DNA from 4 places in the Shewanella rhizosphaerae genome. Region 3 is predicted to be linked to each of the others. Evidence: predicted binding sites of a transcription regulator. Region 3 holds the regulator's gene; each other region holds the start of a gene.
The links. Region 3 encodes sigma-54, which starts transcription at its own class of promoters, with help from an activator protein. Its sites were predicted from a motif close to GTTGGCACGNNNNTNGNNT; they were not measured.
Positions count from the first base shown of each region.

Region 1: K0I63_RS03390 (nitric-oxide reductase large subunit) is a predicted target of sigma-54. The motif match lies at 4,819-4,837, and genes of this name have one in related genera.
Region 2: flgB (flagellar basal body rod protein FlgB) is a predicted target of sigma-54. The motif match lies at 3,005-3,023, and genes of this name have one in related genera.
Region 4: K0I63_RS06880 (flagellar hook-length control protein FliK) is a predicted target of sigma-54. The motif match lies at 3,120-3,138, and genes of this name have one in related genera.

Region 1 covers NZ_CP080420.1:742,567-749,945, forward strand. Annotated here, with positions in the region: gene K0I63_RS03380 (M16 family metallopeptidase) at 1-747, opposite strand, end outside; gene norR (nitric oxide reductase transcriptional regulator NorR) at 772-2,307, opposite strand; gene K0I63_RS03390 (nitric-oxide reductase large subunit) at 2,482-4,773, opposite strand; gene K0I63_RS03395 (LpxL/LpxP family Kdo(2)-lipid IV(A) lauroyl/palmitoleoyl acyltransferase) at 5,066-5,992, opposite strand; gene hldE (bifunctional D-glycero-beta-D-manno-heptose-7-phosphate kinase/D-glycero-beta-D-manno-heptose 1-phosphate adenylyltransferase HldE) at 6,098-7,379, shown strand, end outside.
Region 2 covers NZ_CP080420.1:1,511,478-1,518,856, forward strand. Annotated here, with positions in the region: gene flgA (flagellar basal body P-ring formation chaperone FlgA) at 53-760, opposite strand; gene K0I63_RS06740 (chemotaxis protein CheV) at 970-1,890, shown strand; gene K0I63_RS06745 (CheR family methyltransferase) at 2,028-2,867, shown strand; gene flgB (flagellar basal body rod protein FlgB) at 3,056-3,454, shown strand; gene flgC (flagellar basal body rod protein FlgC) at 3,457-3,876, shown strand; gene flgD (flagellar hook assembly protein FlgD) at 3,887-4,669, shown strand; gene flgE (flagellar hook protein FlgE) at 4,733-6,094, shown strand; gene flgF (flagellar basal-body rod protein FlgF) at 6,294-7,037, shown strand; gene flgG (flagellar basal-body rod protein FlgG) at 7,048-7,379, shown strand, end outside.
Region 3 covers NZ_CP080420.1:3,946,636-3,954,014, forward strand. Annotated here, with positions in the region: gene K0I63_RS17070 (KpsF/GutQ family sugar-phosphate isomerase) at 1-57, shown strand, start outside; gene kdsC (3-deoxy-manno-octulosonate-8-phosphatase KdsC) at 59-610, shown strand; gene lptC (LPS export ABC transporter periplasmic protein LptC) at 607-1,164, shown strand; gene lptA (lipopolysaccharide transport periplasmic protein LptA) at 1,151-1,696, shown strand; gene lptB (LPS export ABC transporter ATP-binding protein) at 1,693-2,424, shown strand; gene K0I63_RS17095 (RNA polymerase factor sigma-54) at 2,559-4,046, shown strand; gene hpf (ribosome hibernation promoting factor) at 4,077-4,364, shown strand; gene ptsN (PTS IIA-like nitrogen regulatory protein PtsN) at 4,367-4,810, shown strand; gene rapZ (RNase adapter RapZ) at 4,807-5,655, shown strand; gene K0I63_RS17115 (HPr family phosphocarrier protein) at 5,648-5,923, shown strand; gene mgtE (magnesium transporter) at 6,024-7,379, shown strand, end outside.
Region 4 covers NZ_CP080420.1:1,537,563-1,544,941, forward strand. Annotated here, with positions in the region: gene fliG (flagellar motor switch protein FliG) at 1-38, shown strand, start outside; gene fliH (flagellar assembly protein FliH) at 38-1,066, shown strand; gene fliI (flagellar protein export ATPase FliI) at 1,038-2,378, shown strand; gene fliJ (flagellar export protein FliJ) at 2,408-2,854, shown strand; gene K0I63_RS06880 (flagellar hook-length control protein FliK) at 3,249-4,952, shown strand; gene fliL (flagellar basal body-associated protein FliL) at 5,052-5,573, shown strand; gene fliM (flagellar motor switch protein FliM) at 5,616-6,641, shown strand; gene fliN (flagellar motor switch protein FliN) at 6,667-7,050, shown strand; gene fliO (flagellar biosynthetic protein FliO) at 7,078-7,379, shown strand, end outside.

The DNA.
Region 1 (7,379 bases), 1.4 Mb from region 3:
ACTGCCGAAGTACTTATCTACCCAAGATAGAGCTTGCGGCGGCAAGTCGCCGACGATGGCCAGCTGCATGGCATCTGGACGGTAGAAGTCACGGTGAAACCGATTCAGGCTGGCGGGCGTGGCCGCCGACACATCGTCAACTGAGCCGATCACCGCATGGCCATAGGGGCTGCCTTTTACCTGATTGAGCAGAAAGTTCATGGCTGGGCGGATATAGGGCTGATTGTCTATGGTGGTGGCCATCTCCTCGAGTACCGTCCGCTGTTGATTGCGCACCGTCTCTTCGCTGAGCTGGGGGCGGATGAAGCGGTCGGATTCGAGCCAGAGTGCCAGCTCTAACGCCTGACTGGGGAGGTTGACATAGTAGTTGGTGGCATCGAAGAAGGTGCTGGCGTTGAAATAGCCGCTGTTGGCGCTCATGGTCTGGCCATAGCTGTCACCCGGGGCATTTTCGCTGCCCTTGAATAGCATATGTTCGAACAGGTGGGCGTAGCCCGACTCACCCTCGAGCTCGTTGCGCGAGCCTACCGCAAACTGGCTGGAGAGGGCGACGCTTTGCTTGTTGGGCAGTGGCAGCAGATAGAGGCTCAGGCCGTTATCCAATTCGTGCCGGCTAAGTTGCTGCTCCAGCTGATAGAGGGGCGCGGCCAGTGTCTCCAGGCTGGGCTCGCTGGCCATGGCACTCACGCTCACGCCTATGAGGCTGAGCAGGGAGGCGAGCAGGGAATAGCGTGTCGGGCTTGGCATCTTATTGTATTTTTTGAAATTGACTTACTTTAACCCTATCCGTTTTGCCAGGCGGTGTAAATTACCCGAATCGACCTCGAGATCCCTGGCGGTGGCGGCCCAGTTATTATCGTGCTGGCTCAGGGTTTGGCGTATGTAGTCGGCCTGAAAGGCTTCGGTCGCCTGCTTGAGGCTGCCGCTAAATTGCGGCGCCAGGGTTTTGCCGCTGCTCTGGACGGCGCGTGGTGCCTGGTTGGCGAACTCGAAATGCTCGGGGTTGATGACGCCGTTACTGCCGGACGACTGGGCCCTCGCCAGAATGGCCGCTCGGTAGATGCTGTGCTCCAGTTCCCTGACGTTGCCGGGCCATTGGTAGCACTCCAGCATGGCAAGACTGGTCGGGCTGAGCCTAAGGGTCTGTAGCCCAAGTTGCTGGCGGCAGCGCTCGACGAAGAAGCCGCTCAGGAGGGTAATGTCCTGCTCACGCTCTCTCAGTGGCGGCGCGATCAGCGGGAAGACGCTGAGCCTGTGATAGAGGTCGGCGCGAAAACGTCCCGCCAGCACCTCGTTCTTCAAATTCTTGTTGGTGGCGGCGATGATCCTCACGTCCACCTTGAGGCTGCGATCGTCGCCGACTCTTTGCAGATCGCCATATTGCAGTACCCTCAGCAGTTTAGCCTGTAGGGTCAGCGGCAGCTCGCCTATCTCATCGAGAAACAGCGAGCCCTTATCGGCCATCTCGAACTTACCGCTGCGGTTGCTGACGGCGCCGGTAAAGGCCCCTTTGACATGACCGAACAGCTCGCTCTCGGCCACAGATTCGGGCAGGGCGGCGCAGTTGAGGTAGACCAGCGGCTGGCTGGCGCGCATTGAGCCCTGGTGGATCTCATGGGCGATCAACTCCTTACCTGTGCCCGTCTCGCCCATGATGAGTACGTTGAGATCCGTCGGCGCCACCACGGCGATCTCCTGCTTGAGATTGTTCATCACCTGTGACTGGCCGATGATCTCCTTGGTGCCTTCCTTACTCTGGCTGGTGCTTTCGCCCTTGTCCCATTGGGCCTGCAGCGCCTGCTTCTCCAGCTTATCGATCAGCAGGGCGTTGTTGAGCGACGCCGAGGCGATGGCGCTGATCCCCCGCAGCTGCTCGTTGGTGAAAGACTTAAACTGATCCGGATCGAAGCCGTCTATGGTGACGGCGCCTATCAGGCTGCCATCGGCCAGCAGTGGTAGGCCGATACAGGCGTGTACCGTGAGGTTGTCCCCCTGATTGGGGATCAGGCCGTCGTAAGGATCGGGCAGATCGCTGTCGGCGGGAAAGCGCACCACATCACCGGCGCGGGCGATGGCCTCTAGCCTTGGGTGTTCGTGGAGCACGAAGCGGCGGCCAAGCACATCTGGGCTCAGGCCATTGATGGCCAATGGGGTAAACTGCTGACCCTTAAACTCCAGCAGCGCGGCGGCGTCGCACTGCATGCTTTCCCTGATGGTGTCGAGCAGGCGTGAGAACCTGTCATGATTGGACAATCCCGAGGTGATATCTAACGCCATCCGCGTTAATTGGGTTTGACTTAATGCCATGGGGTCTCCGAAATATCGCGCCAGTGCCAAGGGACATCCTTCTTCATTGGCAGGCAGGGGCTGTACTAGGAATTAGTATATGTCAATTTAACAGTAAAGTTTATTGTCATTTTTACACTTGCTTTGAGGGTAAAAAGGGGTCGATATGACCCCTTTGTCGAGTGATGTCAGGTGTTATGCGTTGGCCGACAGTGGCGCATCGGCAATGGCTTGAGTGCCTTTGGCGCCAATGGCTTTTCTGATGATGTCGAACAGGAAGGCGCCGAGGAACAGGCCGCCTGCACCGAAGATGACGTCACCAGGGACACGCATCCATACCAGAGTTTCAACCAGTGGGCTGTGGATCACCTCTGGTGAGCGGGCGAACCAGTAGCCATTTTCGATGACGGCGAAGAACTGGGTCAGGCCCACAGGCAGCAGTGACATGAAGACCATGGCCGCCAGACCGATATTCAGGCTCCAGAAGGCACCCTTAAGCAGCTTGTCGCTCCACTGGATCTGACCTGTGAGGCCGCGCAGACAGAAGAGCATCAGGCCTACACCCAGCATGCCGTACACACCCATGAAGGCGGCGTGGCCGTGGGTCGCAGTGGTGTTCAGACCCTGGATGAAGTAGAGCGAGATAGGTGGGTTGATCAGGAAGCCCAGCACGCCCGCACCCACTAAGTTCCAGAAGGCTGTTGCGACGAAGAACATGATGGCCCACTTGTAGCGAATCATCCAAGGGCTGGCATTACGCATACGGTAGCTCTCGATGGCTTCGAAGCCGATGAGGGCTAGCGGAACCACTTCCAGTGCCGAGAAGATGGCGCCCCAGGCGATCACACCCGTTGGTGTACCTGTGAAGTAGAGGTGGTGCAGGGTACCGATAAGACCACCGGTGAGGAAGATAACCGTGGCGAATAGTACGGCGCCGTTGGCACTGCGGGCACGGATGAGTCCCAGACGAACCAGCATCAGGGCGATCACCGAGGTCGCAAAGGTCTCGAAGAAGCCTTCAACCCATAGGTGAACGACCCACCAGCGCCAGTATTCGGCGATGGCCAGGTTGGTGTGCTTGCCCATGAAGAGACCGGCACCGTAGAAGAGGCCGATGGCGACACAAGAGGCGTACAGTACCCAGATCACAGGGCGCATCTCGCCTTGAATCTTAAGGGCTGGGCGCATGGCGGCGGTGACCAGGGTTAGCCAGATCAACAGGCCTGCCAGTAGCAGTACCTGCCAGACACGGCCGAGGTCGATATATTCATAGCCTTGGTGGCCGAAGAGGAAGTTGGTATCCAGGTCGAAGTACTGCTGTACGCCGATCCATTCACCGGCCATAGAGCCCAGTACCACAACAACCAAGGCTACCCAGAGGACGTTGACGCCCAGACGTTGGAACTTAGGCTCATATCCAGATAGCGCAGGTGCGATGTAGAGGCCTGTGCCGAGCCAGGCGGTGGCGATCCAGAATACCGCTAGCTGGGTATGCCAGGTACGGGTGACCGAGTAGGGCAGTATCTCTGCCAGTGGGATGCCGTAGAAGTTTTGCCCTTCTACCGCGTAGTGCGCCGTCACGCCCCCTAAGAGGATCTGCAGCAGGAAGAGGCCGACCGCGGTGACGAAATACTTACCCACGGCCTTCTGTGAGGCGGTAGGCTTCTTGAGGAACAGAGGATCTTGCTCGGCTGGCTTAGGCAGCTCTTCATGTTTGCCTGAGGCGTGGTGCCATACCAGGGCGCCAATACCGGCGATAAGGGTGACGATACTCAGGATAGACCAGACGATGTTGTCTGAGGTTGGGGTGTTACCCAGCTGAGGATCGAAAGGCCAGTTGTTGGTGTAGGTATACTCTTGTCCTTCACGCTCTGTGATGGCGGCCCAGGCGCCCCAGAAGAGGAAGGCGTTGAGCTGTTGGCGACGCTCAAGGTCAGGCACTGTGCCTTCCTTCATCGCATACTGTTCGCGCAGAGTTGAGAGCTTAGGATCGTCGCCGAACAGAGACAGGTAGTGGTCTGATACCTGGCCGATGGCCTGAATGCGGGTATCAGACAGGCTGATGCGAATCTCGCCATTGGCCGAGGTAGTCAGGGTGTTGCGACGTAGGTCGTCACGCAGCGACTGCTCAAGACCGGCCTGTTTAATCGAGTCCAGCTCGTTGAAGCTTCTGCCAAACTGCGCCTTGGCGGTGATATCTAACCAGGCCTGCGCCTCACGGTGTAGCCAGTCGGCGGTCCAGTCTGGGGCGACGTAGGAGCCGTGACCCCAGATAGAGCCTAGCTGGTGTCCGCCCATAGAGCGCCAAACCAGTTGGCCGCGCTCTATATCGTTTTGAGTGAACAGGGGTTGACCCTGCACATCGGTAAAGGCGGTGGGGATAGGGGGTTTTTCGCGATAGATCTGACTGCCTATGCTCAGCAGTACAGAGAAGGAAGCGATAAGTACTATCAAGAGTGCTATCGCCGTTAGCCGTTGTTTATTCATAGAGCCTCTCAGCGCAATATATTGTAGGTGTGGAGTATCCTGCTATAGCAGCTAACGTGCCATACTTGTAAGTTGTTGATTATTTCAAAATAAACATATATTGGTGTCTTATTAAATTGTCATAATGACAATTATGGCAAAGTGTAAAAATGACACAGAATGTCAAAAAGACAGTGTGTATTTTGTCTGTGTCGATTTGATACTTGTTGGGTTATGGGGAGATGTGCGGCAAATAAAAAAGCCAGCCTAAATGGCTGGCTTTTACCGAGCGACTAACGCTTTGGCAGTCGGGCTAGCGATAGAGCGACGGGTCATCCTTATTGGGACGGGTCTTGAAGCGTCTATGCAGCCACATGTATTGGGCTGGGCTGCGTTCGATGATCTCTTCTATGATGCGGTTACCCCGCTTGGCATCTTCCAGCTCGTTTTCGCCGGGGAAGTCTTTTAGCGGCGCTTGTATCTCTATGGTGTAACCCTTGTCATCTTCATTGCGCACCACAATGAAAGGCAGCACCTTGGCCTTGCCCAATTTGGCTAGGGTGGTGGCGCCCGTGATAGTCGCGGCCTCAGGCACGGCGAAGAAGGGGATAAAGACGGCGCTTGAACGGCCGAAATCTTGATCCGCCGTATACCAGATCACATCTGGATTGCGCAGGCTGCGCACCATCTGTCTGAGATCCCGCTTGGGCACCAATCCCTTGTTGGAGCGCAGACGTCCCTTAACCTGAAGGTATTCCATCAGCGGATTGTTGTGGGGGCGGTAGACGCCTATGCCCGGCTGAAACTGGCCGAAGATGCGAGCGCCCATCTCCAGAGGTAGACAGTGTACGGCGAAGAGGATCACGCCCTGTCCGGCAGCCAGGGTCTGCTCAACATGCTCGCGGCCTTTAATGGTCATGTGGCTCTGAATGCGCTCGTCACTCCACCACCAGGCGTTGGCGATGTCGAAGATCGCCTTGCCCGTCTCTTCGAAGTTGCGGGTCAAGAGTTGCTGCTGGTCTGCCTGGCTCATCTCGGGGAAACAGAGTGCTATGTTGCGCTTGGCGGTATTGACGCGACTGCCGGCTATCGCCATGGCCAGGCGGCCTATGCTTTGTCCCAATTTCATCTGAGCCCGCAGGGGCAGAAGTTGGGTCAGACGCATAAAGCCGACACCTAACCAGATGAGCCAATACTTGGGATGGAAAAATTGAGCGGAGAATTGAGCGTTTTCGACCACGGTTGACCCTATGGGGTTTACAAAAATTACTGCTTATTCTAACTCAATTTGTTGGGAAAATTAGGTATAATCAGGGATTAATTTTCGCAAAAAGATAAGTGCCATATGAAGATTTCTCTGCCAGCTTTCGAAAAAGCAAACGTTCTGGTCGTCGGTGATGTGATGTTAGACAGATACTGGAGCGGTCCTACGGGGCGCATTTCGCCCGAGGCGCCTGTGCCCGTGGTACGAGTGAATCAAATCGAAGACAGACCCGGCGGGGCAGCCAACGTGGCCTTGAATATCGCCACTCTTGGCGGTCAGGTGAGCCTGGCAGGTATCGTCGGTGAGGATGAAACCGCCGCGGCCCTGACCCAGGGCATAGAGGCGCTTGGCGTCGTACCTAAGTGGCACACAGTTGCCGAGCTTCCCACCATCACTAAGCTCCGGGTGATGTCGCGCAATCAGCAGCTGATTCGCCTCGATTTCGAGGAGGCCTATCCGGCCGAGCAGAGCCTGGCACTGCTGGCGAGCGCCGAGAAAGAGCTGGATAAGGTAGCCGTGGTTGTGCTGTCCGATTACGCCAAGGGCGCAATCGATAAGCCCGAGGCTTTCATCGCCAAGGCCAAGGCCAAAGGGGTCAAGGTGCTAGTGGATCCTAAGGGTAGCGACTTCTCCCGTTATCGCGGCGCGACCTTGCTGACGCCTAACATGAGCGAGTTCGAACAGGTGGTCGGTAAGGTTGCCGACGAGGCGGATCTGGTGGCTAAAGCCAAGGAGCTCCTCAAAGAGTTCAACTTCGAGGCCCTGTTGGTGACGCGCTCCGAGAAGGGGATGACGCTGATCACCGCCGATGCCCCCGAGCTGCATATTCCGACCGTTGCCCACGAGGTCTATGACGTGACCGGCGCCGGTGACACTGTGATCTCGGCCCTGGCCACCTCGCTAGCGGTAGGTTGTGAGCTGCCTGTGGCCTGCGCCCTGGCCAACACGGCCGCGGGCATAGTCGTCGGCAAGCTGGGCACCTCTACCGTGAGTCGTATCGAGCTGATTGCGGCGCTTAATCTGAGTCATGGCGAGAGCGGCTACGGGGTGGTCAGCGAAGATCAACTGGCCTACGCCCTGGAGCAGGCCAAGCTGAAGGGCGAGCGCGTGGTGATGACCAACGGCTGTTTCGACATTCTCCATGCCGGTCATGTGAGTTACCTGCAGCAGGCGAGGGCGCTGGGTGACAGGCTTATCGTGGCGGTTAACGATGACGACTCGGTGAAGCGTCTCAAGGGCGATGGCCGTCCGGTTAACAAGCTGGATCGCCGTATGGCCGTACTGGCGGGGCTGGCCTCGGTCGACTGGGTGGTGCCATTTAGCGAAGACACGCCGCAGCGCATCATCTCCAGACTGCTACCCA
Region 2 (7,379 bases), 2.1 Mb from region 3:
ATAAAGTTTCAAAAAACAGTATAAATTTTTGCGCGTCATAAGATCATCAGGATCACATCCTGACTTCCACCTCGCCAATGCCTGTCACATGTGCATCAACTGTCTTGTTGGAGCGGCTATTGCGCACCTGTATCTTATCGCCAAGGTTACCATCTTTTAACGCTTCACCGTTGGTTTTTATCACAAAATTATCGGCCCGTGCATAGATGGCCACGATATCGCCCTTGCAGACGAAGCAGAGGTTGCTGGCAAACAGCGGCTGATTGGTGGGAATTCTGCGCTTTACCCGGGTGCCGGTCACGGCGGTAGGGTCATCAAATTGTTGACCTCTGAGTTGGCTCTGCTCGACATAGTCGAGGCGAATCTGATCCGATTCGATGAGATCGCCGGGCCCCAAGGTTTGATTGGCTACTACCACAGGAAAGAGCACCTCGACGCGAACCGAAATGTAGATCTGCCAGGGGTAATCGAGATCTGGACTGGCGCAGCTGATCTTGACCGTGTTGTTTTTACTGATGGCGCGATCGCTGGCAATTTCCGCCTTGGGTTCACCCCAACAGGCGGGAGGGTTTAGCCGGGTGTCCAGGCTTTGGGGGGTAATGATGACCTTGGCATCTTGGGGGAAGACCATTTTTTCCTGCACTGCCTCTGTAGCTAATCGCGCTATGGTCGATACAGAGGGAACGCTGGCGGTCTCAGCCGCCTTTAAGGGCAGAGAGATGAGTAGCAAAAACAGAAAATATGCAAAATTTACTTTCATAATGAATTGACTAGCTTGATTAGCCAGATTACACCTATACTTCGTTTTAAGAGCCAAGGCTTTGCCATTTTTTGTGAGAAATGAGTGTCATAAATTTGACAAAGTAAAGGTCTGGTTGTCATATAACTAGATAAAGCAATTAGTATGCCTATACTCATATTTACCATGGGAACGGCTTCGCATTCACCCGACAACAGGGCAAAGGCATTATGTCGAGTATTCTTGAATCAGTTAACAAACGCACCCAACTTGTAGGACAAAACCGCTTAGAGCTATTGCTGTTTAAGTTAAACGGGCGGCAAAGGTTTGGCATTAACGTATTTAAGGTGAAAGAGGTGCTGCAGTGCCCGCCACTGACAGGCCTGCCTAAGCTCAATCCCTATGTGAGGGGCGTGGCCCATATTCGCGGCCAGACCATTTCGGTGATCGATCTCAGCGCGGCCACCGGCGGCAGACCGATAGAAGATACCGAAGGTTGCTTCATCATCATCTCCGAGTACAACCGTAGTGTGCAGGGTTTCCTGGTTAAGTCGGTCGAGCGCATCATCAACATGAACTGGGAGGCGATCATGCCGCCGCCGCAAGGCGCGGGACGATACTCCTACCTGACCGCCGTGACCGAGATTGAGGGTGAGCTGGTGGAGATCCTCGATGTCGAGAAGATCCTCGATGAGATCTCGCCGGTGAAGACTCAGATCAGTCAGGAAGTCGACGAGCAGTTGACCATAGACAGAGACCGTCACTATCACATCATGGTGATCGACGATTCGGCCGTGGCACGCAAGCAGATCATTCGCGCACTGGAATCTCTGAGCCTGCAGATAGATACCGCCAAAGATGGCCGCGAGGCCTTAGATAAGCTGGTAAGCGTCGCCGCCGAGATGGATAACGTGGCCCATGAGATCCCGTTGATCATTTCCGATATCGAGATGCCGGAGATGGACGGCTATACCCTGACGGCAGAGATCCGCGACAATCCTAAATTGAAAGACATTAAGGTGGTGCTGCATACCTCGCTCAGCGGCGTATTTAACCAGGCCATGGTGGAGAAGGTGGGCGCTAATGACTTTATCGCGAAATTTAATCCTGATGAATTAGCGGCGGCGGTGAATAAGCATCTTAGTTTGTAATTTGTACTAAGTTGGGCCTGAGCCTAAATTTGGTAAGTTTAGGCTTGTATCAGTGAGTTAGCTAATGTATAACGCTGACCTCTGTAACGCTTGCTATAGTGTATGTTGTAGCCTGTTTTCTTTTTTGATATTGGGATATCAAGGTGCCGAATAAATCACTTGCCGAAGCCGAGTACAACCAATTTAAATTATTTCTGGAACAACACAGCGGTATTGTGTTGGGCGACAATAAGCAATATTTGGTTCGTAGTCGACTCGCGCCTCTGATGGGGAAATATAATCTTCCCTCATTATCTGAAGTGGTTAAACATTCGATGAAGCCCACCGAGCGGCAACTTCGTGCCGAGGTGATCGACGCCATGACCACCAATGAAACCTTGTGGTTTCGCGATCGCTATCCCTTCGAGTTGTTAGGCAATAACCTGTTACCCGAATATGCCCGCCTGGGACGGCCGCTGAAGATCTGGTCGGCTGCCTGTTCGTCGGGGCAGGAACCCTATTCGCTAGCCATGACCATCTTGGAATATCAGCAGCGCAAGCCAGGAGCTTTGCCCGGCAGTGCGACGATCCTGGCAACGGATCTGTCTCCTTCTATGCTAGAGCGCTGTAAGGCGGCCGAATATGACAACCTTGCCTTGGGGCGCGGTCTGTCCGAGGAGCGCAAACGTCAGTTTTTTGAACCCACGGGGAGTGGCTCCATGGTGGTGAAGGCTAACGTCAAGCGTTTGGTGAACTTCAGGGCACACAACCTGCTTGAGAGTTACACCTTACTCGGCAAGTTTGACATCATCTTTTGCCGCAACGTGCTGATCTATTTTGCCCCAGAGGCAAAGGCCAAGATATTGCGGCAATTTGCTGCCGCCCTCAATCCCAAGGGGATACTCTTTCTGGGGGCATCTGAGTCGATTGCCGGCCTGACCGACGAGTTTGATATGGTGAGGTGTAACCCTGGGATCTATTACCAGAAGCGGACCTAAGGTCGCAAACCTAGCCCTTCAAGGGGCTAACCCTCTGAGTTCGCAATCAAGTTTCAAATGCCAGCAATCGCTGGCATTTTTTATGCCTGCCATTTCTATATCTGCTTTGCCTGAGTAAGTTACCTAGAACTGATTTTATTGGCACAAGTATTGCTTTGTTTATGGCATTCGTGTGTGGAGGCAATTTTATGGCGATTAGTTTCGATAAGGCATTGGGGATACATCAGTATACCTTGGGGATACGTTCGGCGCGGGCCGAGGTGATCTCGTCAAATATCGCCAATGCCGATACTCCCCATTACAAGGCGAAAGACCTGGATTTTGATAAGGCGCTGCAGGCGGCGCGCACGGCCCAAAGCGGGCTTGCGATGAGCCGTAGCAACGAGAAGCACTTCGATTTGGCGGCGCTTTCCCAGCAACACATTAGCTATCGGGTACCCAATCAGCCTGATACAGGTGATGGCAATACGGTGGATATTCAGCAGGAGCAGTCAGAGTTTATGCAGAATGCGCTCGAGTATCAGATGTCGTTAGGTTTTCTTGACGGTAAGTTTTCCGGCCTGAAAAAAGCCCTTAAAGGAACGTAATCATGAGCCTTTTTAATATCTTCAATGTGGCAGGCTCTGGCATGTCGGCCCAGTCAGTCAGGCTAAATACCACTGCCAGTAACATCGCCAATGCCGATTCAGTTTCCAGCAGTGTGGATAAGACCTATCGTGCCCGTCATCCGGTTTTCGAGGCCGAGCTGGCCAAGGCCAGTCATCAGCAGAATACCAGCCAGGCGGTCAAGGTGGCCGGTATCGTCGAGAGCGATAAGCCGTTACAGAAAGAGTATTCACCCGATCATCCGTTAGCGGATGCCGATGGGTTTATTTATAAGCCAAATGTCAATGTGATGGAGGAGATGGCCAACATGATCTCGGCCTCTCGTTCCTACCAGATGAACGTACAGGTTGCCGACGCGGCAAAATCTATGCTTCAGCAAACCTTACGCATTGGCAATTCCTAGGGGGTAAGTCGTGAGCCTAGTTAATCCGTTAAATACTCAGGTTGCGCAAACCAGTTCGACCCAGAGCGCCAAGTCGGTGACGCCTCAGGCGTCGAGCAGTCAGGCAACCACCCAGACTACGGGAAATCCGTTTCTAGACAGCATGCGCCTGCAGGAGGAGTCCTCGATCCCTGAGGCCAAGAGTCAGGAGCTGACCCAGGAGGATTTCTTCTCCCTGCTCAGTCAGCAGCTGTCGATGCAGGATCCTTTTAAGCCGGTGGATAACGATCAGATGATTGCCCAGATGGCGTCTTTCTCCACCGTGGATGGCATCACTAAGCTTAACGAGGAGATAGTCAACCTCAATACCGTGATGACCTCGAGCCAGGCGCTGCAGGCCTCGGGGCTAGTGGGGCAGAAGGTATTGATCCCATCGGATACCGGGCATATTTCGGCGGAAGATCCCGTGCTCAAAGGGGTGATCAGTACCCCTGAGCCCATCGAGTCGATAACCGTGCGAATCGAAGACGAGAAGGGGCAGCTGGTGAAGACCTTCACCGTCGATGGTAGCGACGGCGGCAATATAGATGTCTCTTGGGATGGACTGGATAAGGATGGGGAACCCGTTGCCAGTGGTAACTATTCAATTAAGGCATCGGGCAAGGTAGATGGTAAGAGTGAAGATTTAGCCGTATCGACCTACGCTCACGTGACGAGTGTTTCGCTGGGGACGGCAAGTACCGGCGCAATTCTCAACTTGAGAGGCATAGGCGGTATCAAACTCGGTGATGTTCTGGCCGTGTCTGAAACCTAGACAAAGCAGAGCGTTAGGGCACTTAGGTCCAGAACAGATAACAAATTTTTAGTGAGGTGATTTATGTCATTTAACATTGCATTGAGTGGTATCGCGGCGGCGCAAAAAGATCTCAATACCACGGCGAATAACATCGCCAACGTCAATACCACTGGCTTTAAAGAGTCGCGCGCCGAGTTCGCCGACGTGTATGCCAGCTCTATCTTTGCCAACAGCAAGACTACTGTCGGTGGCGGTGTTACCACGGCTCAGGTGGCACAGCAGTTCCAACAGGGCAGTCTGCAATTTACCAGCAACGCGCTGGATATGGCGATCAATGGCGGCGGTTTCTTTGTGACCTCATCGGAAGTGGGTTCACAGGATCTCTCCTACACCCGCGCCGGTGCCTTCAAGGTCGATGCCGACAGTTACCTGGTGAACTCTGCAGGTAACTACCTGCAGACCTTCCCGGTGGACAAAGATGGCAACTCGACCTCTGTGAGTCTGACAACTACTCAACCGGTGAAGATCCCTGACACTGCCGGCAGCCCACAGAAAACCGACAATATCGGTATTCAGATGAACCTCAACGCGGGTGAGGGCACGCTGGATCCGGCGAACTTTAATCCGAATGACCCCGATACCTACAACAACTCGACGTCGGTCACCATGTACGACTCACTGGGTGAGCCGCATATTCTGACCACCTATTTCGTGCGTCCACCTGAGGCGGCTTACACAGGCACCAGTAACTGGGTGGCCTTCTATGCGGTTGACGGCAAGCAGGTGGATTTGGCGGGCGCCGCGGGCACCTATGGCCGTGATACTACGGGTGATGGTGTGGCCGACTCGACTGGCACTGCGGTTAACGCCAGTGGCTGGAAAGGCTCTGTGCTCTCGTTTAACGATACTGGTGCCTATACCGGCAGCGATCCTGCGGTGATCACCACAGAGACACTCGGTGTTGGCGGCGCTAATGTGTTAGGCCCAGGTACAGATGGTAGCCAGACACTCACCCTTAACTTCAACAGCCCGACTCAGTACGCCTCGCCATTTGAGGTGACCGAGTTGAGTCAGGACGGTACCACAGTGGGTCGTCTGACTAACGTGGAAGTGGGCGCCGATGGCTTGATAAACGCCAGTTACAGTAACGGCTCTACCGTGCCTCTGGCGCGTGTCGCCCTGGCACGTTTCTCCAACGAGCAGGGCCTGACTCAGGTGGGTAACACCTCCTGGAAGGAGAGCCTTGACTCGGGTCCGGCGCTGGCGGGTGAGGCCAACAGCGGCACCTTCGGTAGCATTCGCTCATCGGCACTGGAGCAGTCAAACGTCGACCTGACCACAGAGCTGGTAGATCTTATCTCTGCCCAGCGTAACTTCCAGGCGAACTCGCGTACCTTGGAAGTGAACAACACCCTGCAGCAGACGGTACTGCAGATCCGTTAAGCTGCCGCTTATAGGGACGAGTGAAATGTGTTGCCCAGGCGGCAACACATTTCCGCTTCTCTTGCCGCTTCTCCTTTCCTTCCTTAGCTTCATTTCTATCTGCTTGATTTCACCTGCTTAACCAAATCTATTGCTTGGCATGATGTTTGCTTTGTTCTGTTATTAGACAGTTTTAGTTGAAACATTGACGGAGCAGCAAGTGGATAAATTACTCTATGTCGCCATGAGTGGCGCCAAGCAGAATATGAATTCGCTGGCAGTGCGTGCCAACAACCTTGCCAATGCCAATACCGACGGCTTTAAGTCGGATCTGGAACAGGCCAGATCTATGCAGGCCTTTGGCGAAGGGTTGCCGACACGGGTGTTTTCGATGACAGAGAACCCGTCGGCCAACTTTGCCGCCGGTCCCATAAAGACCACGGGACGGGATCTCGACATCGCGGTGAAAGGTGACGGCTGGATAGCCGTGCAGGCCGTCGATGGCGGTGAGGCCTACACCCGCTCTGGCAGCCTGAGTTTCGACACTTCAGGCCTGCTGCGTAACGACAGAGGCAACCCTGTGATGGGCGATGCCGGTCCTATCGTGTTACCCCTTCCTATCGAAAAGGTCGAGATTGCCCAGGATGGCACCATCTCGGTCAGACCGCTCGGCTCAACCGCTGAGGTGATCGAGGAGGTCGGCCGTATCAAGTTGGTTAACCCTGGTAATCAAAACCTGATGCGTGGCGAGGATGGTCTGTTCCGTCAATTGTCTGGCGTTAATGCCCCGGCCGATCCCAATGTTGCCGTGGAGAGTGGCGCCATCGAAGGCAGCAATGTCAACGCCGTCGACGAGATGGTCTCTTTAATCGATCTGCAGCGCCAGTTTGAGATGCAGGTCAAGATGATGAAAACCGCCGAAGAGATGGATCAAGCCTCTTCGTCATTAATGCGCATTAGTTAGGAGATAGATTATGCATCCGGCGTTATGGATTAGTAAGACTGGCTTAGATGCCCAGCAAACAGATATCTCGGTGATCTCCAACAATGTGGCGAACGCGAGCACAGTTGGATACAAGAAGAGCCGTGCCGTTTTCGAAGATCTGCTCTATCAGACCGTCAATCAGGCGGGTGGTATCAGCGCCTCCAACACTAAGTTACCCAACGGCTTAAACATAGGCGCGGGTACCAAGGTGGTGGCGACCCAGAAGATGTTCACCCAGGGTAATATGCTTACCACTGATAACTCATTGGATCTGATGATCGAAGGCCCGGGTTTCTTCGAGGTGCAGCTGCCAGACGGCAC
Region 3 (7,379 bases):
CAGAAGCCAATTGGCGCACTCAACATGCTGGACATGGTCAAGGCGGGGGTGATCTAACATGGCACATCAAGGTTTCTACGGCCCGATAACCGACGCGGTCTGGCAAAAAGCCAAACAGATCAAACTCTTGATCTGCGACGTCGACGGTGTATTCTCCGACGGTCTGGTCTATATGAGCAACTCGGGCGACGAACTCAAGACTTTTCATACCCGCGACGGCTACGGCGTACGCTCGCTTCTGACCAGCGATATTCCGGTGGCCATCATCACCGGGCGTAAGTCGCAGATAGTGGAAGATCGCATGACGGCCCTGGGTATCACCCACATCTACCAGGGGGTCGACAACAAACTCGAGCCTTATCAGGAGCTGCTTAACCTCTATAAGGTGACGCCTGAGGAAGTTGCCTATATCGGCGATGACATGGTGGATCTGCCCGTGATGGAGAAGGTAGGCCTGTCTGTCTGCGTGGCCGACGGTCATCCCTATGTGCGCCAACACGCCGACATGGTTACCCATATCAAGGGCGGCCACGGCGCGCTGCGTGAACTGACGGATCTCATCCTGCTCAGCCAGGATAAGTTTGCCTCGGCCCACGGAATGAGCATATGAACAGAGTCACGCTGGCGATCATCGCCTTCTTCGGCACAGCACTGATCCTCTATTGGCAGGTTCAGTCGAAAAAGGGCAGCGAAGAGTTGGCCCTGGATAATGTCGATCGTCCCGACTACATAGTTCGGGATCTCAAGAGCGTGCAATACAATGATGAGGGTGGCATCAACAGCCGGGTATCGGCCAGTCACATGGAGCACTACGCCGAGCGCAACCAGACCTACTTTACCCAGCCCATCTATCTGGTCTATCCCGACAACGGCGATGCCCAGTGGCGCCTGAGATCCACCAAGGGCACATTGGACAAAAATAGCGGACGGGTCACCCTGGAAAATAATGTTATCATTGATGCCATTAGCCCAGAGGAACCGATTCAGACCATAGAGACCACCTATCTGGAGCTGGATCTCAATACTATGATTATGACATCCGACAGAAGCATTCGGATCACAGGGCGTGATTTCCTCATCACGGGGGAAGGCCTATATGCCGATCTCAACGCCCAAAATATAAAACTGACGAGTCAGGTAGAAGGAACATATGAAACTAAATAGCCTTATTCTTGCAGGCCTGCTGCCCCTGGTCAGTATTGGCGCCCATGCCAAGGTAAACGACCTGCTGCAAGAGGTTAAGATCTCTGCCGCCAGCCAGGAAGCCGACATTAAGAACAACCAGATCATCTTCCACGGTCCGGTCGAGGTCACCCAAGGCTCAATCAAGATATTGGCCAGTGAACTACGCGCCTTCAGCAAAGAGAAGAACAGCGGCAAGATACTGATCGCCACCGGCAACCCGGCCACTTACTCTCAGGTGATGGAAGATGGCCGTCCCGCCTCGGCCAGCGCCAAGGAGATACGTTACGAGCTTTCCAGCCGCACCCTGACACTGATCGGCGACGCCACCCTGGAACAGGAAGGCAGCCAGGTCACGGGTTCGCAGATCCGCTACAACATAGAGCAGCAACAGCTGATCGCCGAGAGCACAGGCAAAGACAGAGTGATCACCATCATTCAGCCTGAAAACTATCAGGAACAGATCCAGCCAGAGCAGAAGCCCGAGAAGAAACCAGAACAGGAAAAACAATGACAGACCTGATCTTGAAGGCGGAGAACCTCGCCAAGAGCTATAAGAGTCGTGCCGTTGTCCAAGACGTGAGCCTCACGGTCAAGACCGGGCAGATCGTCGGCCTGCTGGGGCCAAACGGCGCCGGCAAGACCACCACCTTTTACATGGTCGTCGGCCTGGTACAGAGCGACAAGGGCCGCATCTTTATCGACGATGACGACCTGACGCTAGACCCCATGCACCTGCGCGCCCGCAAAGGCATAGGCTACCTGCCCCAGGAAGCCAGCATCTTCCGTAAGCTCTCGGTGCGAGACAACATCATGGCCGTGCTCCAGACCCGCAGCGATCTTAATAACGATGGCCGCGAAGAGGAGCTGGAACACCTGCTGGAAGAGTTTCACATCACCCATATCCGTGACAGCCACGGCATGGCGCTCTCGGGCGGTGAACGTCGCCGGGTGGAGATCGCCAGGGCGCTTGCTGCCAACCCTAAGTTTATACTTCTCGACGAGCCGTTCGCCGGGGTCGATCCCATCTCGGTTATCGACATCAAGAAGATCATCGAACAGCTCAAGAATCGCGGCCTGGGGGTGTTGATCACCGACCACAACGTGCGCGAAACATTAGACGTCTGCGAGAAAGCCTATATCGTCAGCCATGGTAATCTGATCGCCGAGGGCACACCCGCCGAAATCTTAGACAACCAGCAAGTACGAGCAGTGTACTTAGGTGAACAATTCAAGCTATAGTTAATCTTATAATGGGGCCACAGAGGAAAAACCACGCGTTAATTGTGGCCTTAGGCACTATCCGATATATTTGTCCGGCACATATAGCCAGAGCTTTCTCATTTTATAATTAGAAACAAGGGAATAGCAGTACGATGAAAGCGTCACTTCAGCTCAAAATGGGTCAGCATCTCACCATGACGCCCCAGCTACAACAGGCCATACGTCTGTTGCAGTTGTCGTCATTAGAGTTGCAGCAGGAGATCCAGCAGGCATTAGAATCCAACCCGCTACTGGAGTTGGATGAAGAGCAGGAGAGCGCCAGCATCGAGCTGCAAGACGATAGCGTCGGCGACAGCTTCGACAACAAGTACGACGACAAGATAGAGCTGGATTCGAGCCAGGATAACTCAGGGGTCGAGACCTCTGATGCCCTGACTCAAGACTCTATGCCAGACGAGCTGCCGGTGGATACCACCTGGGATGAGGTCTACACCGCCTCGCCAAACTCAAGCTCGGGCGCCATGCGCGACGACGACATGCCTTTTCAGGGCGAGACCAGCGAAGGTCTTTACGAACACCTGGAATGGCAGAAGAACCTGACCCCTTTTTCCGATAACGATCTGGCCATCGCCACCGCCATCATCGATGCCATCGACGAGCGCGGTTACCTGACCCAGACCTGTGAAGATATTCTCGAGGCCATGGGCGACCCTGAGATCGAACTCGACGAGGTCGAGGCGGTACTCAAGCGAGTACAACACTTCGACCCTATTGGCGTGGCGGCCCGTGATCTCAGCGAATGTCTGACCATTCAGCTAGCCCAATACAGCGACGATACCCCGCACATCGCCAACGCCCGCATGCTGATCAAGGAGCACCTGGATCTCATCGCCGGACGCGACTTCCGTCTGCTGATGCGCAAAACCAAGCTCAAGGAAAATGAGCTGAGGGATGCCATCGCCCTTATTCAGACCCTGAATCCCCGTCCCGGTCTCGCCATCACCGCCAGCCGCGATGAATACGTGATCCCGGATGTGACCGTCACCAAGAAGAAGGGACGCTGGGTAGTCGAGCTCAACCCTGACAGCATGCCCAAGATCAACGTCAACCAGCAGTATGCCGCCATGGCCCGCAGCACTAAGAGTCAGGCGGATGGCCAGTTTATTCGCGGCCACCTGCAGGAAGCTAAATGGTTCCTCAAGAGCCTTGAGAGTCGCAACGAGACCCTGCTCAAGGTGACCAACTGTATCGTCGACTTCCAGCAAGGTTTCTTCGAATTTGGCGAAGAGGCGATGAAGCCCATGGTACTGAACGACATCGCCGAGGCGGTGGAGATGCATGAATCCACCATCTCACGTGTGACCACGCAAAAATATATGCATACCCCGAGAGGGATCTTCGAGCTTAAATACTTCTTCTCCAGTCACGTCGGTACCGACGATGGCGGAGAGTGCTCTTCAACAGCAATACGTGCCTTCATTAAGAAGCTGGTTGCTGCGGAAAACCAGAAAAAGCCATTGAGCGACAGCAAGATGGCTCAACTCTTGGCCGAACAGGGGATTAAGGTGGCTAGACGCACCATTGCCAAGTATCGCGAGGCAATGCTTATACCTCCCTCAAATCAGCGCAAGAGCTTATAAAACAAACCTGGAAACTGGAGGACTATCTTTATGCAAATAAACCTGACTGGGCACCATATCGAGATCACCCAATCTCTACGAAGCTACATCGAAGAGAAATTCACAAAGCTTGAACGTCATTTCGATCAGATCAATAATGTGCACGTTGTATTAAATGTCGAAAAGTTGCAACAGAAGGTTGAGGCAAAGTTACATCTCCGTGGCGGAGAAGTGTTCGCAACATCCGAACATGCGGACATGTATGCCGCGATAGACTCCCTGATTGACAAACTCGATCGTCAGGTCATTAAACACAAAGAGAAGCTTACTAAACATTAACGATGGAACTGAGTACCATCCTGCGGCCGGAGTGCACCACCTGCGCCACTCCGGGCAGTAAGAAAAAGGTACTGGAGCTTATCAGCGACTTAGCCGCTGTCCAGTACCCCACCCTCTCCTCTCAAGAAATATTTGAAAGCCTTCTGGCTCGAGAGAAAATGGGCAGCACAGGTATAGGCAATGGTATCGCGATTCCTCACGGACGGCTGACTAACATAGATCAACCCGTGGCCGTACTGGTGAAATGTGCTGAACCAATCGCATTCGATGCCATTGACAATCAGCCCGTCGATATCCTTTTTGCGTTATTGGTGCCCGCAGATCAATGCGAGCAACATCTTAGCACCCTGGCCGCTATGGCCGAGAAGCTCAATGATAAGGCGATCATGAAGCAGCTAAGAAAGACCCAAGATGAATCCGAACTCTATCAGGTGATCACCCAATGAAATTGGTTTTGGTATCCGGACGCTCAGGATCGGGAAAATCCGTCGCACTCAGGGTCCTAGAAGATCTAGGCTACTACTGTGTCGACAATCTGCCCTTGCAGATGATGGAGTCCCTGCTTGAGCAGCTCAAGGGACGCAGCGATCTCGTGGCCATCAGCGTCGATGTGCGCAACATGCCCAGCGAAGAGATCCAGCTGGAAAAGCAGCTGGCCAAGCTCCCCAAAGATACCGAAATCTTAAGCTTCTTCCTGAACTCCAGCGACAATGTGCTGCTCAAGCGCTATAGCGAGACCCGCAGACTACATCCGCTGTCACGCTCTAAGGTCTCCCTCAAGGAGGCTATTCAGCTCGAGGGCAAGCTGCTCGACCCCATAGCCAAACTCGTGGATCACTATATCGACACCTCTAACCTCAACATCTATGAGTTGAGCGACAAGGTGCGCGAGATCCTGCTGGGCACGGTCGACAAGGAGCTAGTGATCAACTTCGAGTCCTTCGGCTTTAAATATGGCATGCCGACCGAAGCCGACTTCATGTTCGACGTGCGCTTCCTGCCCAATCCCCACTGGGAACCTGAGCTAAGGCCTCTGACCGGCCTGGATGAGCCAGTACAGCAGTTTCTGAGCCAGCAACCCCTGGTCAACAAGTTCATCTGGCAGATCGAAAACCTGCTGGAAACCTGGTTGCCTCATCTGGAGCGCAACAACCGCAGCTACCTCACCATAGCCATCGGCTGCACCGGCGGCCAGCACAGATCTGTCTATGTGACCGACCAGCTCGCCAAGCTGTTCAACAAGGGCAAGCATAAGGTTCAGGCGCGCCACAGAGAGCTAAAGCATGACTAAGTTGGCTCGCGAGCTGACCATCTGCAACAAGTTGGGCCTGCACGCCAGAGCGGCGACCAAGCTGGCGGTGCTCGCTGCCAAGTTCGATGCCGAGGTCACTCTGATCCAGGGCGATAAACAGGCCTCCGCCGCCAGCGTACTCGGCCTCCTGATGCTCGAAACCGGCATGGGTAAAACCATCACCATCACCAGCGAAGGCAAAGATGCCCAGGCGGCCCTGGATGCCATCAGCGCCCTTATTGACGCCAAATTCGATGAGGCCGTATAATCGGCTCGCTTTGCGGTGCCCGCTTAATTTCGTCCTATACTTATCATAGACTTACAAGCCTACCACCCAAGCCGTTCAATCAACTGCCAAAGGAGGAGCTATGCCGATCGAAGTGTTAGATAGTGAAACCACAGATCAACGCCTTAATCAGCTCACTCAAGCCTTAGGCAGCGGCATGTTTGTCCATGTGCGCAGCATGCTGCACGACATGGCCGCCTCAGATATCGCCTTCATCCTGGAATCTTCGCCGCCGCGCACCCGTCAGGTGCTCTGGCAGCTGATCGATCAGCAGCACACGGGGGAGATCCTCGACGAGCTGGGCGAAGAGCTCAAAGATACTCTGATCACCCAGATGAGCCCAGAGCGCGTCGCCAAGGCGGCCGAAGGCATGGACACTGACGATCTGGCCTACATACTGCGTAGCCTGCCCGACAGCGTCTTCAATCAGGTGTTGCAGTCGATGACGGCGCAAGACAGGGCCAGGGTAGAGCAAGCCCTCTCCTACCCGGAAGACACCGCCGGCAGTATCATGAACACGGACACGGTAACCGTACGCCCCGATGTCACCATAGATGTGATCTTGCGTTACCTGAGGATCCGCGGCGAGCTACCCGACGCCACAGATACCCTCTATGTGGTGGATAAACGCGACAGCTTGCTAGGCGGCGTGCGCATTACCGATCTGCTGACCTGCGACCCCAACGCCTCGGTGCGGGAGATCATGAACGACGATCTCGAAGGGATCCCCGTGGGCATGGATGACGGCGAAGTCGCCCAACTGTTCGAGCGTCACGACTGGGTCTCGGCCCCCGTGGTCGAAGAGGAGACCAACCGTCTGCTGGGGCGTATCACCATCGACGATATTGTCGACGTGATCCGTGAAGACGCCGAACACTCCATGATGGGGATGGCGGGGATGGACGACGACACAGATACCTTCGGCCCTGTGGTCAAGAGTACCCTGAGGCGCTCCCTCTGGCTGACCATCAACCTGTTTGCCGCCCTGCTGGCCGCCTCGGTCAGCAACATGTTCGAGAACACCCTGGAGCAGTTTGCTACCATCGCCATCTTGATGACCATAGTGCCCAGTATGGGTGGCGTCGCCGGCAACCAGACCCTGGCGCTGGTGATCCGCGGTATCGCCCTGGGGCAGATAGGCCAGAGTAACTCCCGCTGGCTGATCGGCAAGGAGCTGGCCATCGGCTTTCTCAACGGCCTGCTCTGGTCCATGCTGGTGTTTGCCGCCGTCTGGCTGTGGAAGGGCGACATCGCTCTGGGCGGACTGATCGGCGGCGCCATGCTGATCAACATGACGGTGGCCGGTCTGGCCGGCGCCTGTATCCCATTGCTGCTGAAGAAGTTTAACGTCGATCCCGCACTGGCCGGTGGCATGGTGCTGACCACAGTTACTGATGTGATCGGCCTGTTCGCCTTCCTCGGCCTGGCGACCCTGTTC
Region 4 (7,379 bases), 2.2 Mb from region 3:
TCATACTTGGTGGTAGCGGCGGAGAAGAGTTCCTCTAATGACCATGTCTGGCGACAAGAAGCCCCAAGAGGGCCAAGGCGTACACACACAAGCCGATTTTAGCCATTGGCAGCTGCCCGATGTAACTCCTGTGGTGCATGAGCCCAAGGAGAACATGTTCGGCCGCATCGCCCCGCAAAAGGCGGCTAAGGCGGTCGATGAGCCGGTGATGCCCCCCACCCTGGAGGAGATCGAGTCGATCCGCGCCGAGGCCGAGGCCGAAGGCTTCGCTCAGGGCCAGGAAGCCGGCATGGCCAAGGGCTTGGAAGAGGGGCGACTGAAAGGCCTTGAGCAGGGCCACGAAGAGGGCTATCGTCAAGGCCAGGCTCAGGGTATGGAGGCCGGCCTCGCCGAGGCCAAGCAGACGATTGCGAAATTTGAAGCCCTGATGCAGCAGCTATCGATGCCGCTTTCCCTACTCGACACCGAAATAGAACAAGCCCTGGTTCAACTCAGCATGACCCTGGCCAAGGCGGTGATCGGCCATGAGCTTAAGACACATCCCGAACATATTCTCGCCGCCCTGCGTCAAGGGGTCGACGCCCTACCGCTGAAAGAGCAGGGGGCGCACCTGCGTCTGCATCCGGAGGATCTCGCTATCGTCGAGCGACTCTATGAAAGCGCGCAGCTAACAAAAAATCATTGGGAGTTAGAGGCAGACCCGACCTTGAGCCGCGGCGAGTGTATCGTAAGCAACAGCCGTAGCCGGGTGGATATGGGGCTGGAGCATCGCATCAAGGCAGTGTTCGATAAGCTTATCGCCAGTGAGCAGCGCCTCGAGCAGCAAAGGCTACAACAGCTCGCCGCCATGGAGAAGGTCCCCGAGCATCAAAACCAAAACCAAAACCAAAACCAAGACCTAGACGGCGACGCTGCGCAAGCGGGCCTCGAAACAGATAGCCAGACAAGCGATCCGCAACAAACGCAAGTAGTTGACGCATCACAAGTCGCGCCGAGCGAACAGATTGCACCAGAAGCACCGCAAGAGACGAGCCCAGATGAAGACACGTCAAAACCGGCTTCTTGATAAGTTAAGGCAGCATACCCAGGCGGTCGCGTCTTTTATGCCGGAGGCCTCGGGCCAGCTGGTACGTGTGGTGGGCCTCACCCTGGAAGCCACCGGCTGCAAGGCGCCCGTGGGCAGCCTGTGTAGCATAGCCACCATGGCAGGAGATCTGATCGCCGAGGTGATAGGCTTCGATGACAAGCTGCTCTATCTGATGCCGATCGAGGAGCTAAGCGGCGTGATGCCTGGTGCCAAGGTGACGCCGCTCGGTGAGCAGACAGGGCTGAATGTCGGCATGGGCCTGCTTGGCCGAGTGCTCGACGGCAATGGTGCGCCGATTGACGGCTTGGGGCAGCTGCATACCGATCAGAAAGCTACCCGTCATGCCACCATGCTAAACCCCTTGGCGCGCCGCGCCATCAGTGAACCTTTGGATGTCGGGGTGCGCGCCATCAACGCCATGTTGACCGTGGGTAAGGGCCAACGTATGGGCCTGTTCGCTGGTTCTGGCGTGGGTAAGAGTGTGCTGCTGGGCATGATGACCCGCGGAACCACGGCCGATGTGATCGTGGTTGGTCTGGTCGGGGAACGTGGCCGCGAAGTGAAAGAGTTTATCGAGGAGATCTTGGGCGCCGAGGGACGTGCCCGCAGCGTGGTGGTGGCGGCGCCCGCCGATACCTCACCACTGATGCGTCTTCGAGCCTGTGAGACCTCGACCCGTATCGCCGAGTATTTTCGCGATCTGGGTTACAACGTATTGCTGCTGATGGACAGCCTGACCCGTTACGCCCAGGCCCAGCGTGAGATCGCCCTGGCCGTCGGTGAGCCGCCGGCCACCAAAGGCTATCCCCCCTCTGTGTTTGCCAAGCTGCCTAAACTGGTGGAGCGAGCCGGTAACGGCGGCGCCGGCCAGGGCTCAATTACCGCCTTCTATACCGTGCTCACCGAGGGCGATGACCTGCAGGATCCGATCGCCGATGCGGCGCGGGCGATCCTCGATGGTCATATCGTCTTATCGCGGGCATTAGCCGATTCGGGTCATTACCCAGCCATCGACGTCGAGGCCTCTATCAGCCGTGTGGCGCCTATGGTGATCAGCGACGCTCATCTGGAGGCGACGCGCCGGGTGAAGCAGATGTATTCTCTGTACCAACAGAATCGCGACCTCATCTCTATCGGTGCCTATACTCAGGGGAGCGACCCTCGTATCGATAACGCCATACGCCTACAGCCAGCCATGAACGCCTTCCTGCGCCAGACCATGAAGGAAGCCATCAGCTTCGATTCCAGCGCCTTGATGCTGGGTCAATTGAGCGCCCAGTGTCAGGTCTAGCCTGAGTTTTATCGGAGAGCATAACGGCCATGGCAAAGCATGATCCCTTAGAGACAGTACTCAAGTTAGCCCTCGACGCCGAGGAGGCCGCGGCGACTCAGCTTAGAGGCGTGCAGTTGACGCTGAATAAATGTCGCCAGCAGCTCGATGCCTTGCAGCAGTATCGTCTCGATTACATGAAACAGATGGAGGCCCAACAGGGGCAAGTGATTGCCGCCAGCAGCTACCATCAGTTTCATCAGTTTATCCGTCAGATCGACGAGGCGATCGAGAAGCAGGTCTTCGCAGTGTCGGAGACGGATAAGCAGCGTCAGAAGGCTCAGCAGTATTGGCAGGGTAAGCAACAGAAGCGTAAGGCGGTCGAGCTGTTACTCGCGAATAAAGCCGAAGCAAAACAAAAGTTTGAGGCCAAACAGGAACAGAAGATGATCGACGAGTTTGCCTCTCAGCAGTTTTTCCGTCAGTCCACCCGTTAATCCCCTAATAGGTACATGAGTAGAGGCTGGCGCCTCTTTATTGTCCTCAAAACCATTCTACCGTCTCGCCACTTTTTCAAGGCAAATTGTAATACCAATCACGGTAAGTAAGTGATCAAAAGTAGCGTAGGAAAAACAAAAACGGTCGAGAACAAGGCATGATTTTTCGATAACTAGTTATTTTACAATTAAAAATAATAACGCCGTTTTCGGGCATTTTAACAAGCTAGCGTGATCAGTTATTTACTAGGATTGGTATGATTAACTTGGCATTTTTATTGCTTGATATTGATTAGTAAGGGCCAATGAGTCCAAAGCTTAGCGAATAATTGACGCTCGGGTGGCACGTGACATTGACGTGCCCAAGATGAGTGTTGGAGGAAGCATGCCACAGATGACCCAAATACTCCTGTCCAATGTCGAGCCCGGCAAAGAGAAGGGCGGGGTGTTGCCCAGCGTATCAGATGCGAAATCGACCGCAGAGTCTAAGTCAGAAAACAAAGGTTTTTCAGAGGCTTTGGCTAAGGCGAGCGGCCAGGGTGAGGTGAACTCACAGGCAAAACCGCGCCCGCAATCCCAGGTCGAAAACGTGGCTCAACGCGATAACACTGCTAAGGCCGATGCTAAGCAGGAGAAGGCGCCCGCGCAGGACAAAGACAGTGACGATGTCTCCAACGTGCTGGCGCAGATCCATCTGGCGAACAAGCTGGGGGATGAGGTGGAGATTGCCGCTGACGGCGTCATTTTGCCGCCGGGTGATGCTGATGGTGAGTCATCTGCCGACAATGAGCTGTTTCCTACCTTTGTAAAAGGGGCTAAGGACAAGGTCGATACCGAAAAAGCGGACTTAGAGGGTATAGATGAGCTGCTTAAACCCGGCGCCGGAGAAGATCATATCTTACCCGTCATCAATCCAAATGGCCTGGGGAGCGAGGCGATATTGGCTCAGCTTCCCGAAGATGCTTTAAATGAGGTGATGGCGCAAACAGGTTTGTCCAAGGATGAGCTGACGGCCTTACCGCCGCAGATGCTCGAAGGGCTCATTCATGGCATAGCGGGTAAGAATAAGCCTGGAAATGGTGAGCCCAGTCAAGCCGAGGCGCTAGAGAGTGAAGCTGCCAATGCCAAGCTGGCGGCACTTATTCATGACGCCAAGCAATATCTCTCGGCCATGGCGAGTCAGTCGCAAACCAACTTTGCAGCAACTCAAACTGAGCCTTCACAAGGCGCAGGCGTGGCCAATCAGCCGGGACTAAATCAGGTTGGGTTAAATCAGATTGAGATTAGTCAAGTAGGCCTAACCTCGGCCAATAACGCGAGCGGCGTGGAAAGTGCCGTTAATGAGAAAGGCGTGAAAGCCATATTGGGTGAATCCAAGGTTGGTGAGTCTAAGTTTGGTGAAGCTAAGCTAGCTGACGCCAAGCTTGCCGCCGAGCAGGCACAAAATGGTGCTCTGAAGATGACCTCGGCTGCTGAGGGCCGCGATGGCAAAGCCGCGCAGGAGCTGCTGAAGGGCGCTAACCTTGCCGTGACCATGTCGCCAAAGGCCGGTGAAATGCCAGATGCCGCGGCAGATAGCAAGCTTAACGCATTATCGCTACAGGGTTTGCAAGGCGCAAGAAATGAGGCCCTCCCGCAATATCAAGTCTCTATCAAGCCACAGGGCGAACCTGTGACGCAGATGCAGGAGATGATCCATAAGTTCTCGCCCGTGATGCGTCAGCAGCTGGTGGCCATGGTGAGCCAAGGCGTGCAGCAGGCGGAGATTCGCCTGGATCCGCCCGAGCTTGGCCACATGATGGTACGGGTTCAGGTGCAGGGTGACCAGACCCAGGTGCAGTTTCATGTGACCCAGACCCAGACGCGGGATCTGGTTGAGCAGGCGATCCCACGTCTGCGGGAGCTACTGGCCGAGCAGGGGATGCAGCTGACCGACAGCAACGTCTCTCAAGGCGGTAAAGAGCAGGGTGGTAACGGCGAGCAAGGCGAGGGACTGGGCCATGGTCTGTCTGAGATGGATGAAATTTCGGCAGAAGAGAGCCTGTTAGTGTCGAATAACGCAACAAGTTATCGTTCGGGTATAGATTATTACGCGTAAGCAGGTAACCTATAGGTTGGTATGATTGCCCAATCGTTTGATATGCGCTAAAAAATCATGACGATGCTGAGTGTGAGCCGAGTGTGATAGGGATAAGAGATGGCGGAAGAAGAATCGTTAGAACTTGAAGAGAATGTAGAGCCTAAGAGTAAGAAGAAGCTCATTATCTTTGCGGCCATAGGGGCACTCTTGGTGGTCTTGCTGGGTGTGGGCGCATGGTTGTTCTTGTCGGGCGATGAGCCGAGCGATGAGACCATGGCGGAAGGGGAGCAAACCGAGCAGAGTGAGCCGGCAAATAGCCGTGAAGCCTTCTATGTGGGGATGCCGAGACCTTTCCTATTTAATCTGCCTGGGCAGAATCGCTCCCGTTTGGTGGAGATCAAGGTGCAGCTCATGGTGCGTGGCTCTGACGATGATGTCTTAATTAAAAAGCATATTCCGCTTATCGAGGATGCGCTGCTGACCACCTTTAGTAGTGCCGACGTGCAGAAGCTCAGCTCCCTTGCCGGTAAGGATGAGCTGCGCCAATTGGCACTGCTGAATGTACAGAATACCCTGCAACCTGTGACCGGACGTAAAGTGGTTGAAAAGGTGCTGTTTACCGGCTTCGTGATGCAGTAATGCCGATGATCCCTAAGCTAACAAGTATGATAGGACGATATTGTGAGTGATCTATTAAGCCAAGACGAAATTGATGCGCTACTTCATGGTGTCGACGACGTCGAAGAGGAAGAGGTGAGTGACGCGCTCGATGCGCGCGCCTATGACTTTTCATCACAAGATCGTATCGTCCGTGGTCGTATGCCGACCCTGGAGATCGTCAACGAGCGTTTTGCCCGCCACCTGAGGATCAGCATGTTTAACATGATGCGCCGCGCGGCCGAGGTGTCGATCAACGGCGTGCAGATGCTCAAGTTTGGCGAATATGTCCACACCCTGTTTGTACCGACAAGCCTGAATATGGTGCGTTTCAGTCCCTTGAAGGGGACTGCGTTGATCACCATGGAGGCCCGTCTGGTGTTTATCCTGGTGGATAACTTCTTCGGCGGCGACGGCCGTTTTCACGCCAAGATCGAGGGGCGGGAATTTACTCCCACCGAGCGGCGCATCGTGCAGCTGCTTTTGAAGATCATCTTCGAAGATTATAAGGAAGCCTGGGCACCTGTGATGGATGTCGAGTTCGATTATCTCGACTCCGAGGTGAACCCGGCGATGGCTAACATCGTCAGCCCCACAGAAGTCGTGGTGGTGAGCTCCTTCCACATAGAGGTGGACGGCGGCGGCGGTGATTTCCACATCACCATGCCATATTCGATGATCGAGCCGATTCGTGAACTGCTCGATGCCGGGGTACAGAGTGATACTCAAGATACCGACATGCGTTGGTCTCAGGCCCTGAAGGATGAGATCATGGACGTCGAGGTGGGCCTGGATGCCACCATAGTCGAGAAAGAGATCTCGCTGAAGGATGTGATGGGCTTTAAGGCTGGCGATATTATTCCGGTGGAGATGCCCGAATATATCGTGCTGCGGGTCGAGGACCTGCCCACCTATCGCTGTAAGTTAGGGCGTTCGCGCGAGAATCTGGCCCTGAATATCCGGGAGAAGATCCCAAGGCCCGAGACGGTAAAAACCGAGCTACAACTCGTGACTAAGAAGAGTAAGTCTCGGGATCTCAACAATATTTAATGGAATGCGTTTAAGGTAGAAATCAATGAGCACAGAAGATACAGGTGACGATTGGGCCGCAGCCATGGCCGAACAGGCGCTGGAGGAGGCTCAGGCGGTTGAACTCGACGAGCTGGCCGATAGCTCAAAGCCGCTGACCGAAGAGGAAGCGGCCAAACTCGATACCATCATGGATATTCCTGTGACCATCTCCATGGAGGTGGGCCGCAGCTTCATCAATATTCGTAACCTGCTGCAGCTCAACCAGGGCTCAGTGGTGGAGCTTGACCGGGTGGCCGGTGAGCCGCTGGATGTGATGGTAAACGGTACCCTGATCGCCCACGGTGAAGTGGTGGTGGTCAACGACAAGTTTGGTATTCGTCTCACCGACGTTATCAGCCAAACTGAGCGTATTAAGAAACTCAAATAAGGAAGGCCTATGGGGATCTCATCCTTGATGGCCGTTGCGGCCGCCGCGACGACTACTCAGGTGACCGGTGAGCGAGAGTCGGCATTGGCCACCATGACCAATATGCTGGGTGGCTTGCTGGTGGTGATCGCCTTGATCTTCCTGCTCGCCTATCTGGTCAAGCGTCTCAAGCTTGTGCCCACCTCCCACGGCGTGCTTAAGACCCTTGCAGTCACGCCGCTTGGGCAGAGAGAGAAGATGGTGTTGGTCGAGGTCGATGGCCAACAATACCTGCTGGGGGTCACGTCGCAGCAGGTTTCGCTTATCGATAAACTCGATACCCCAATCAC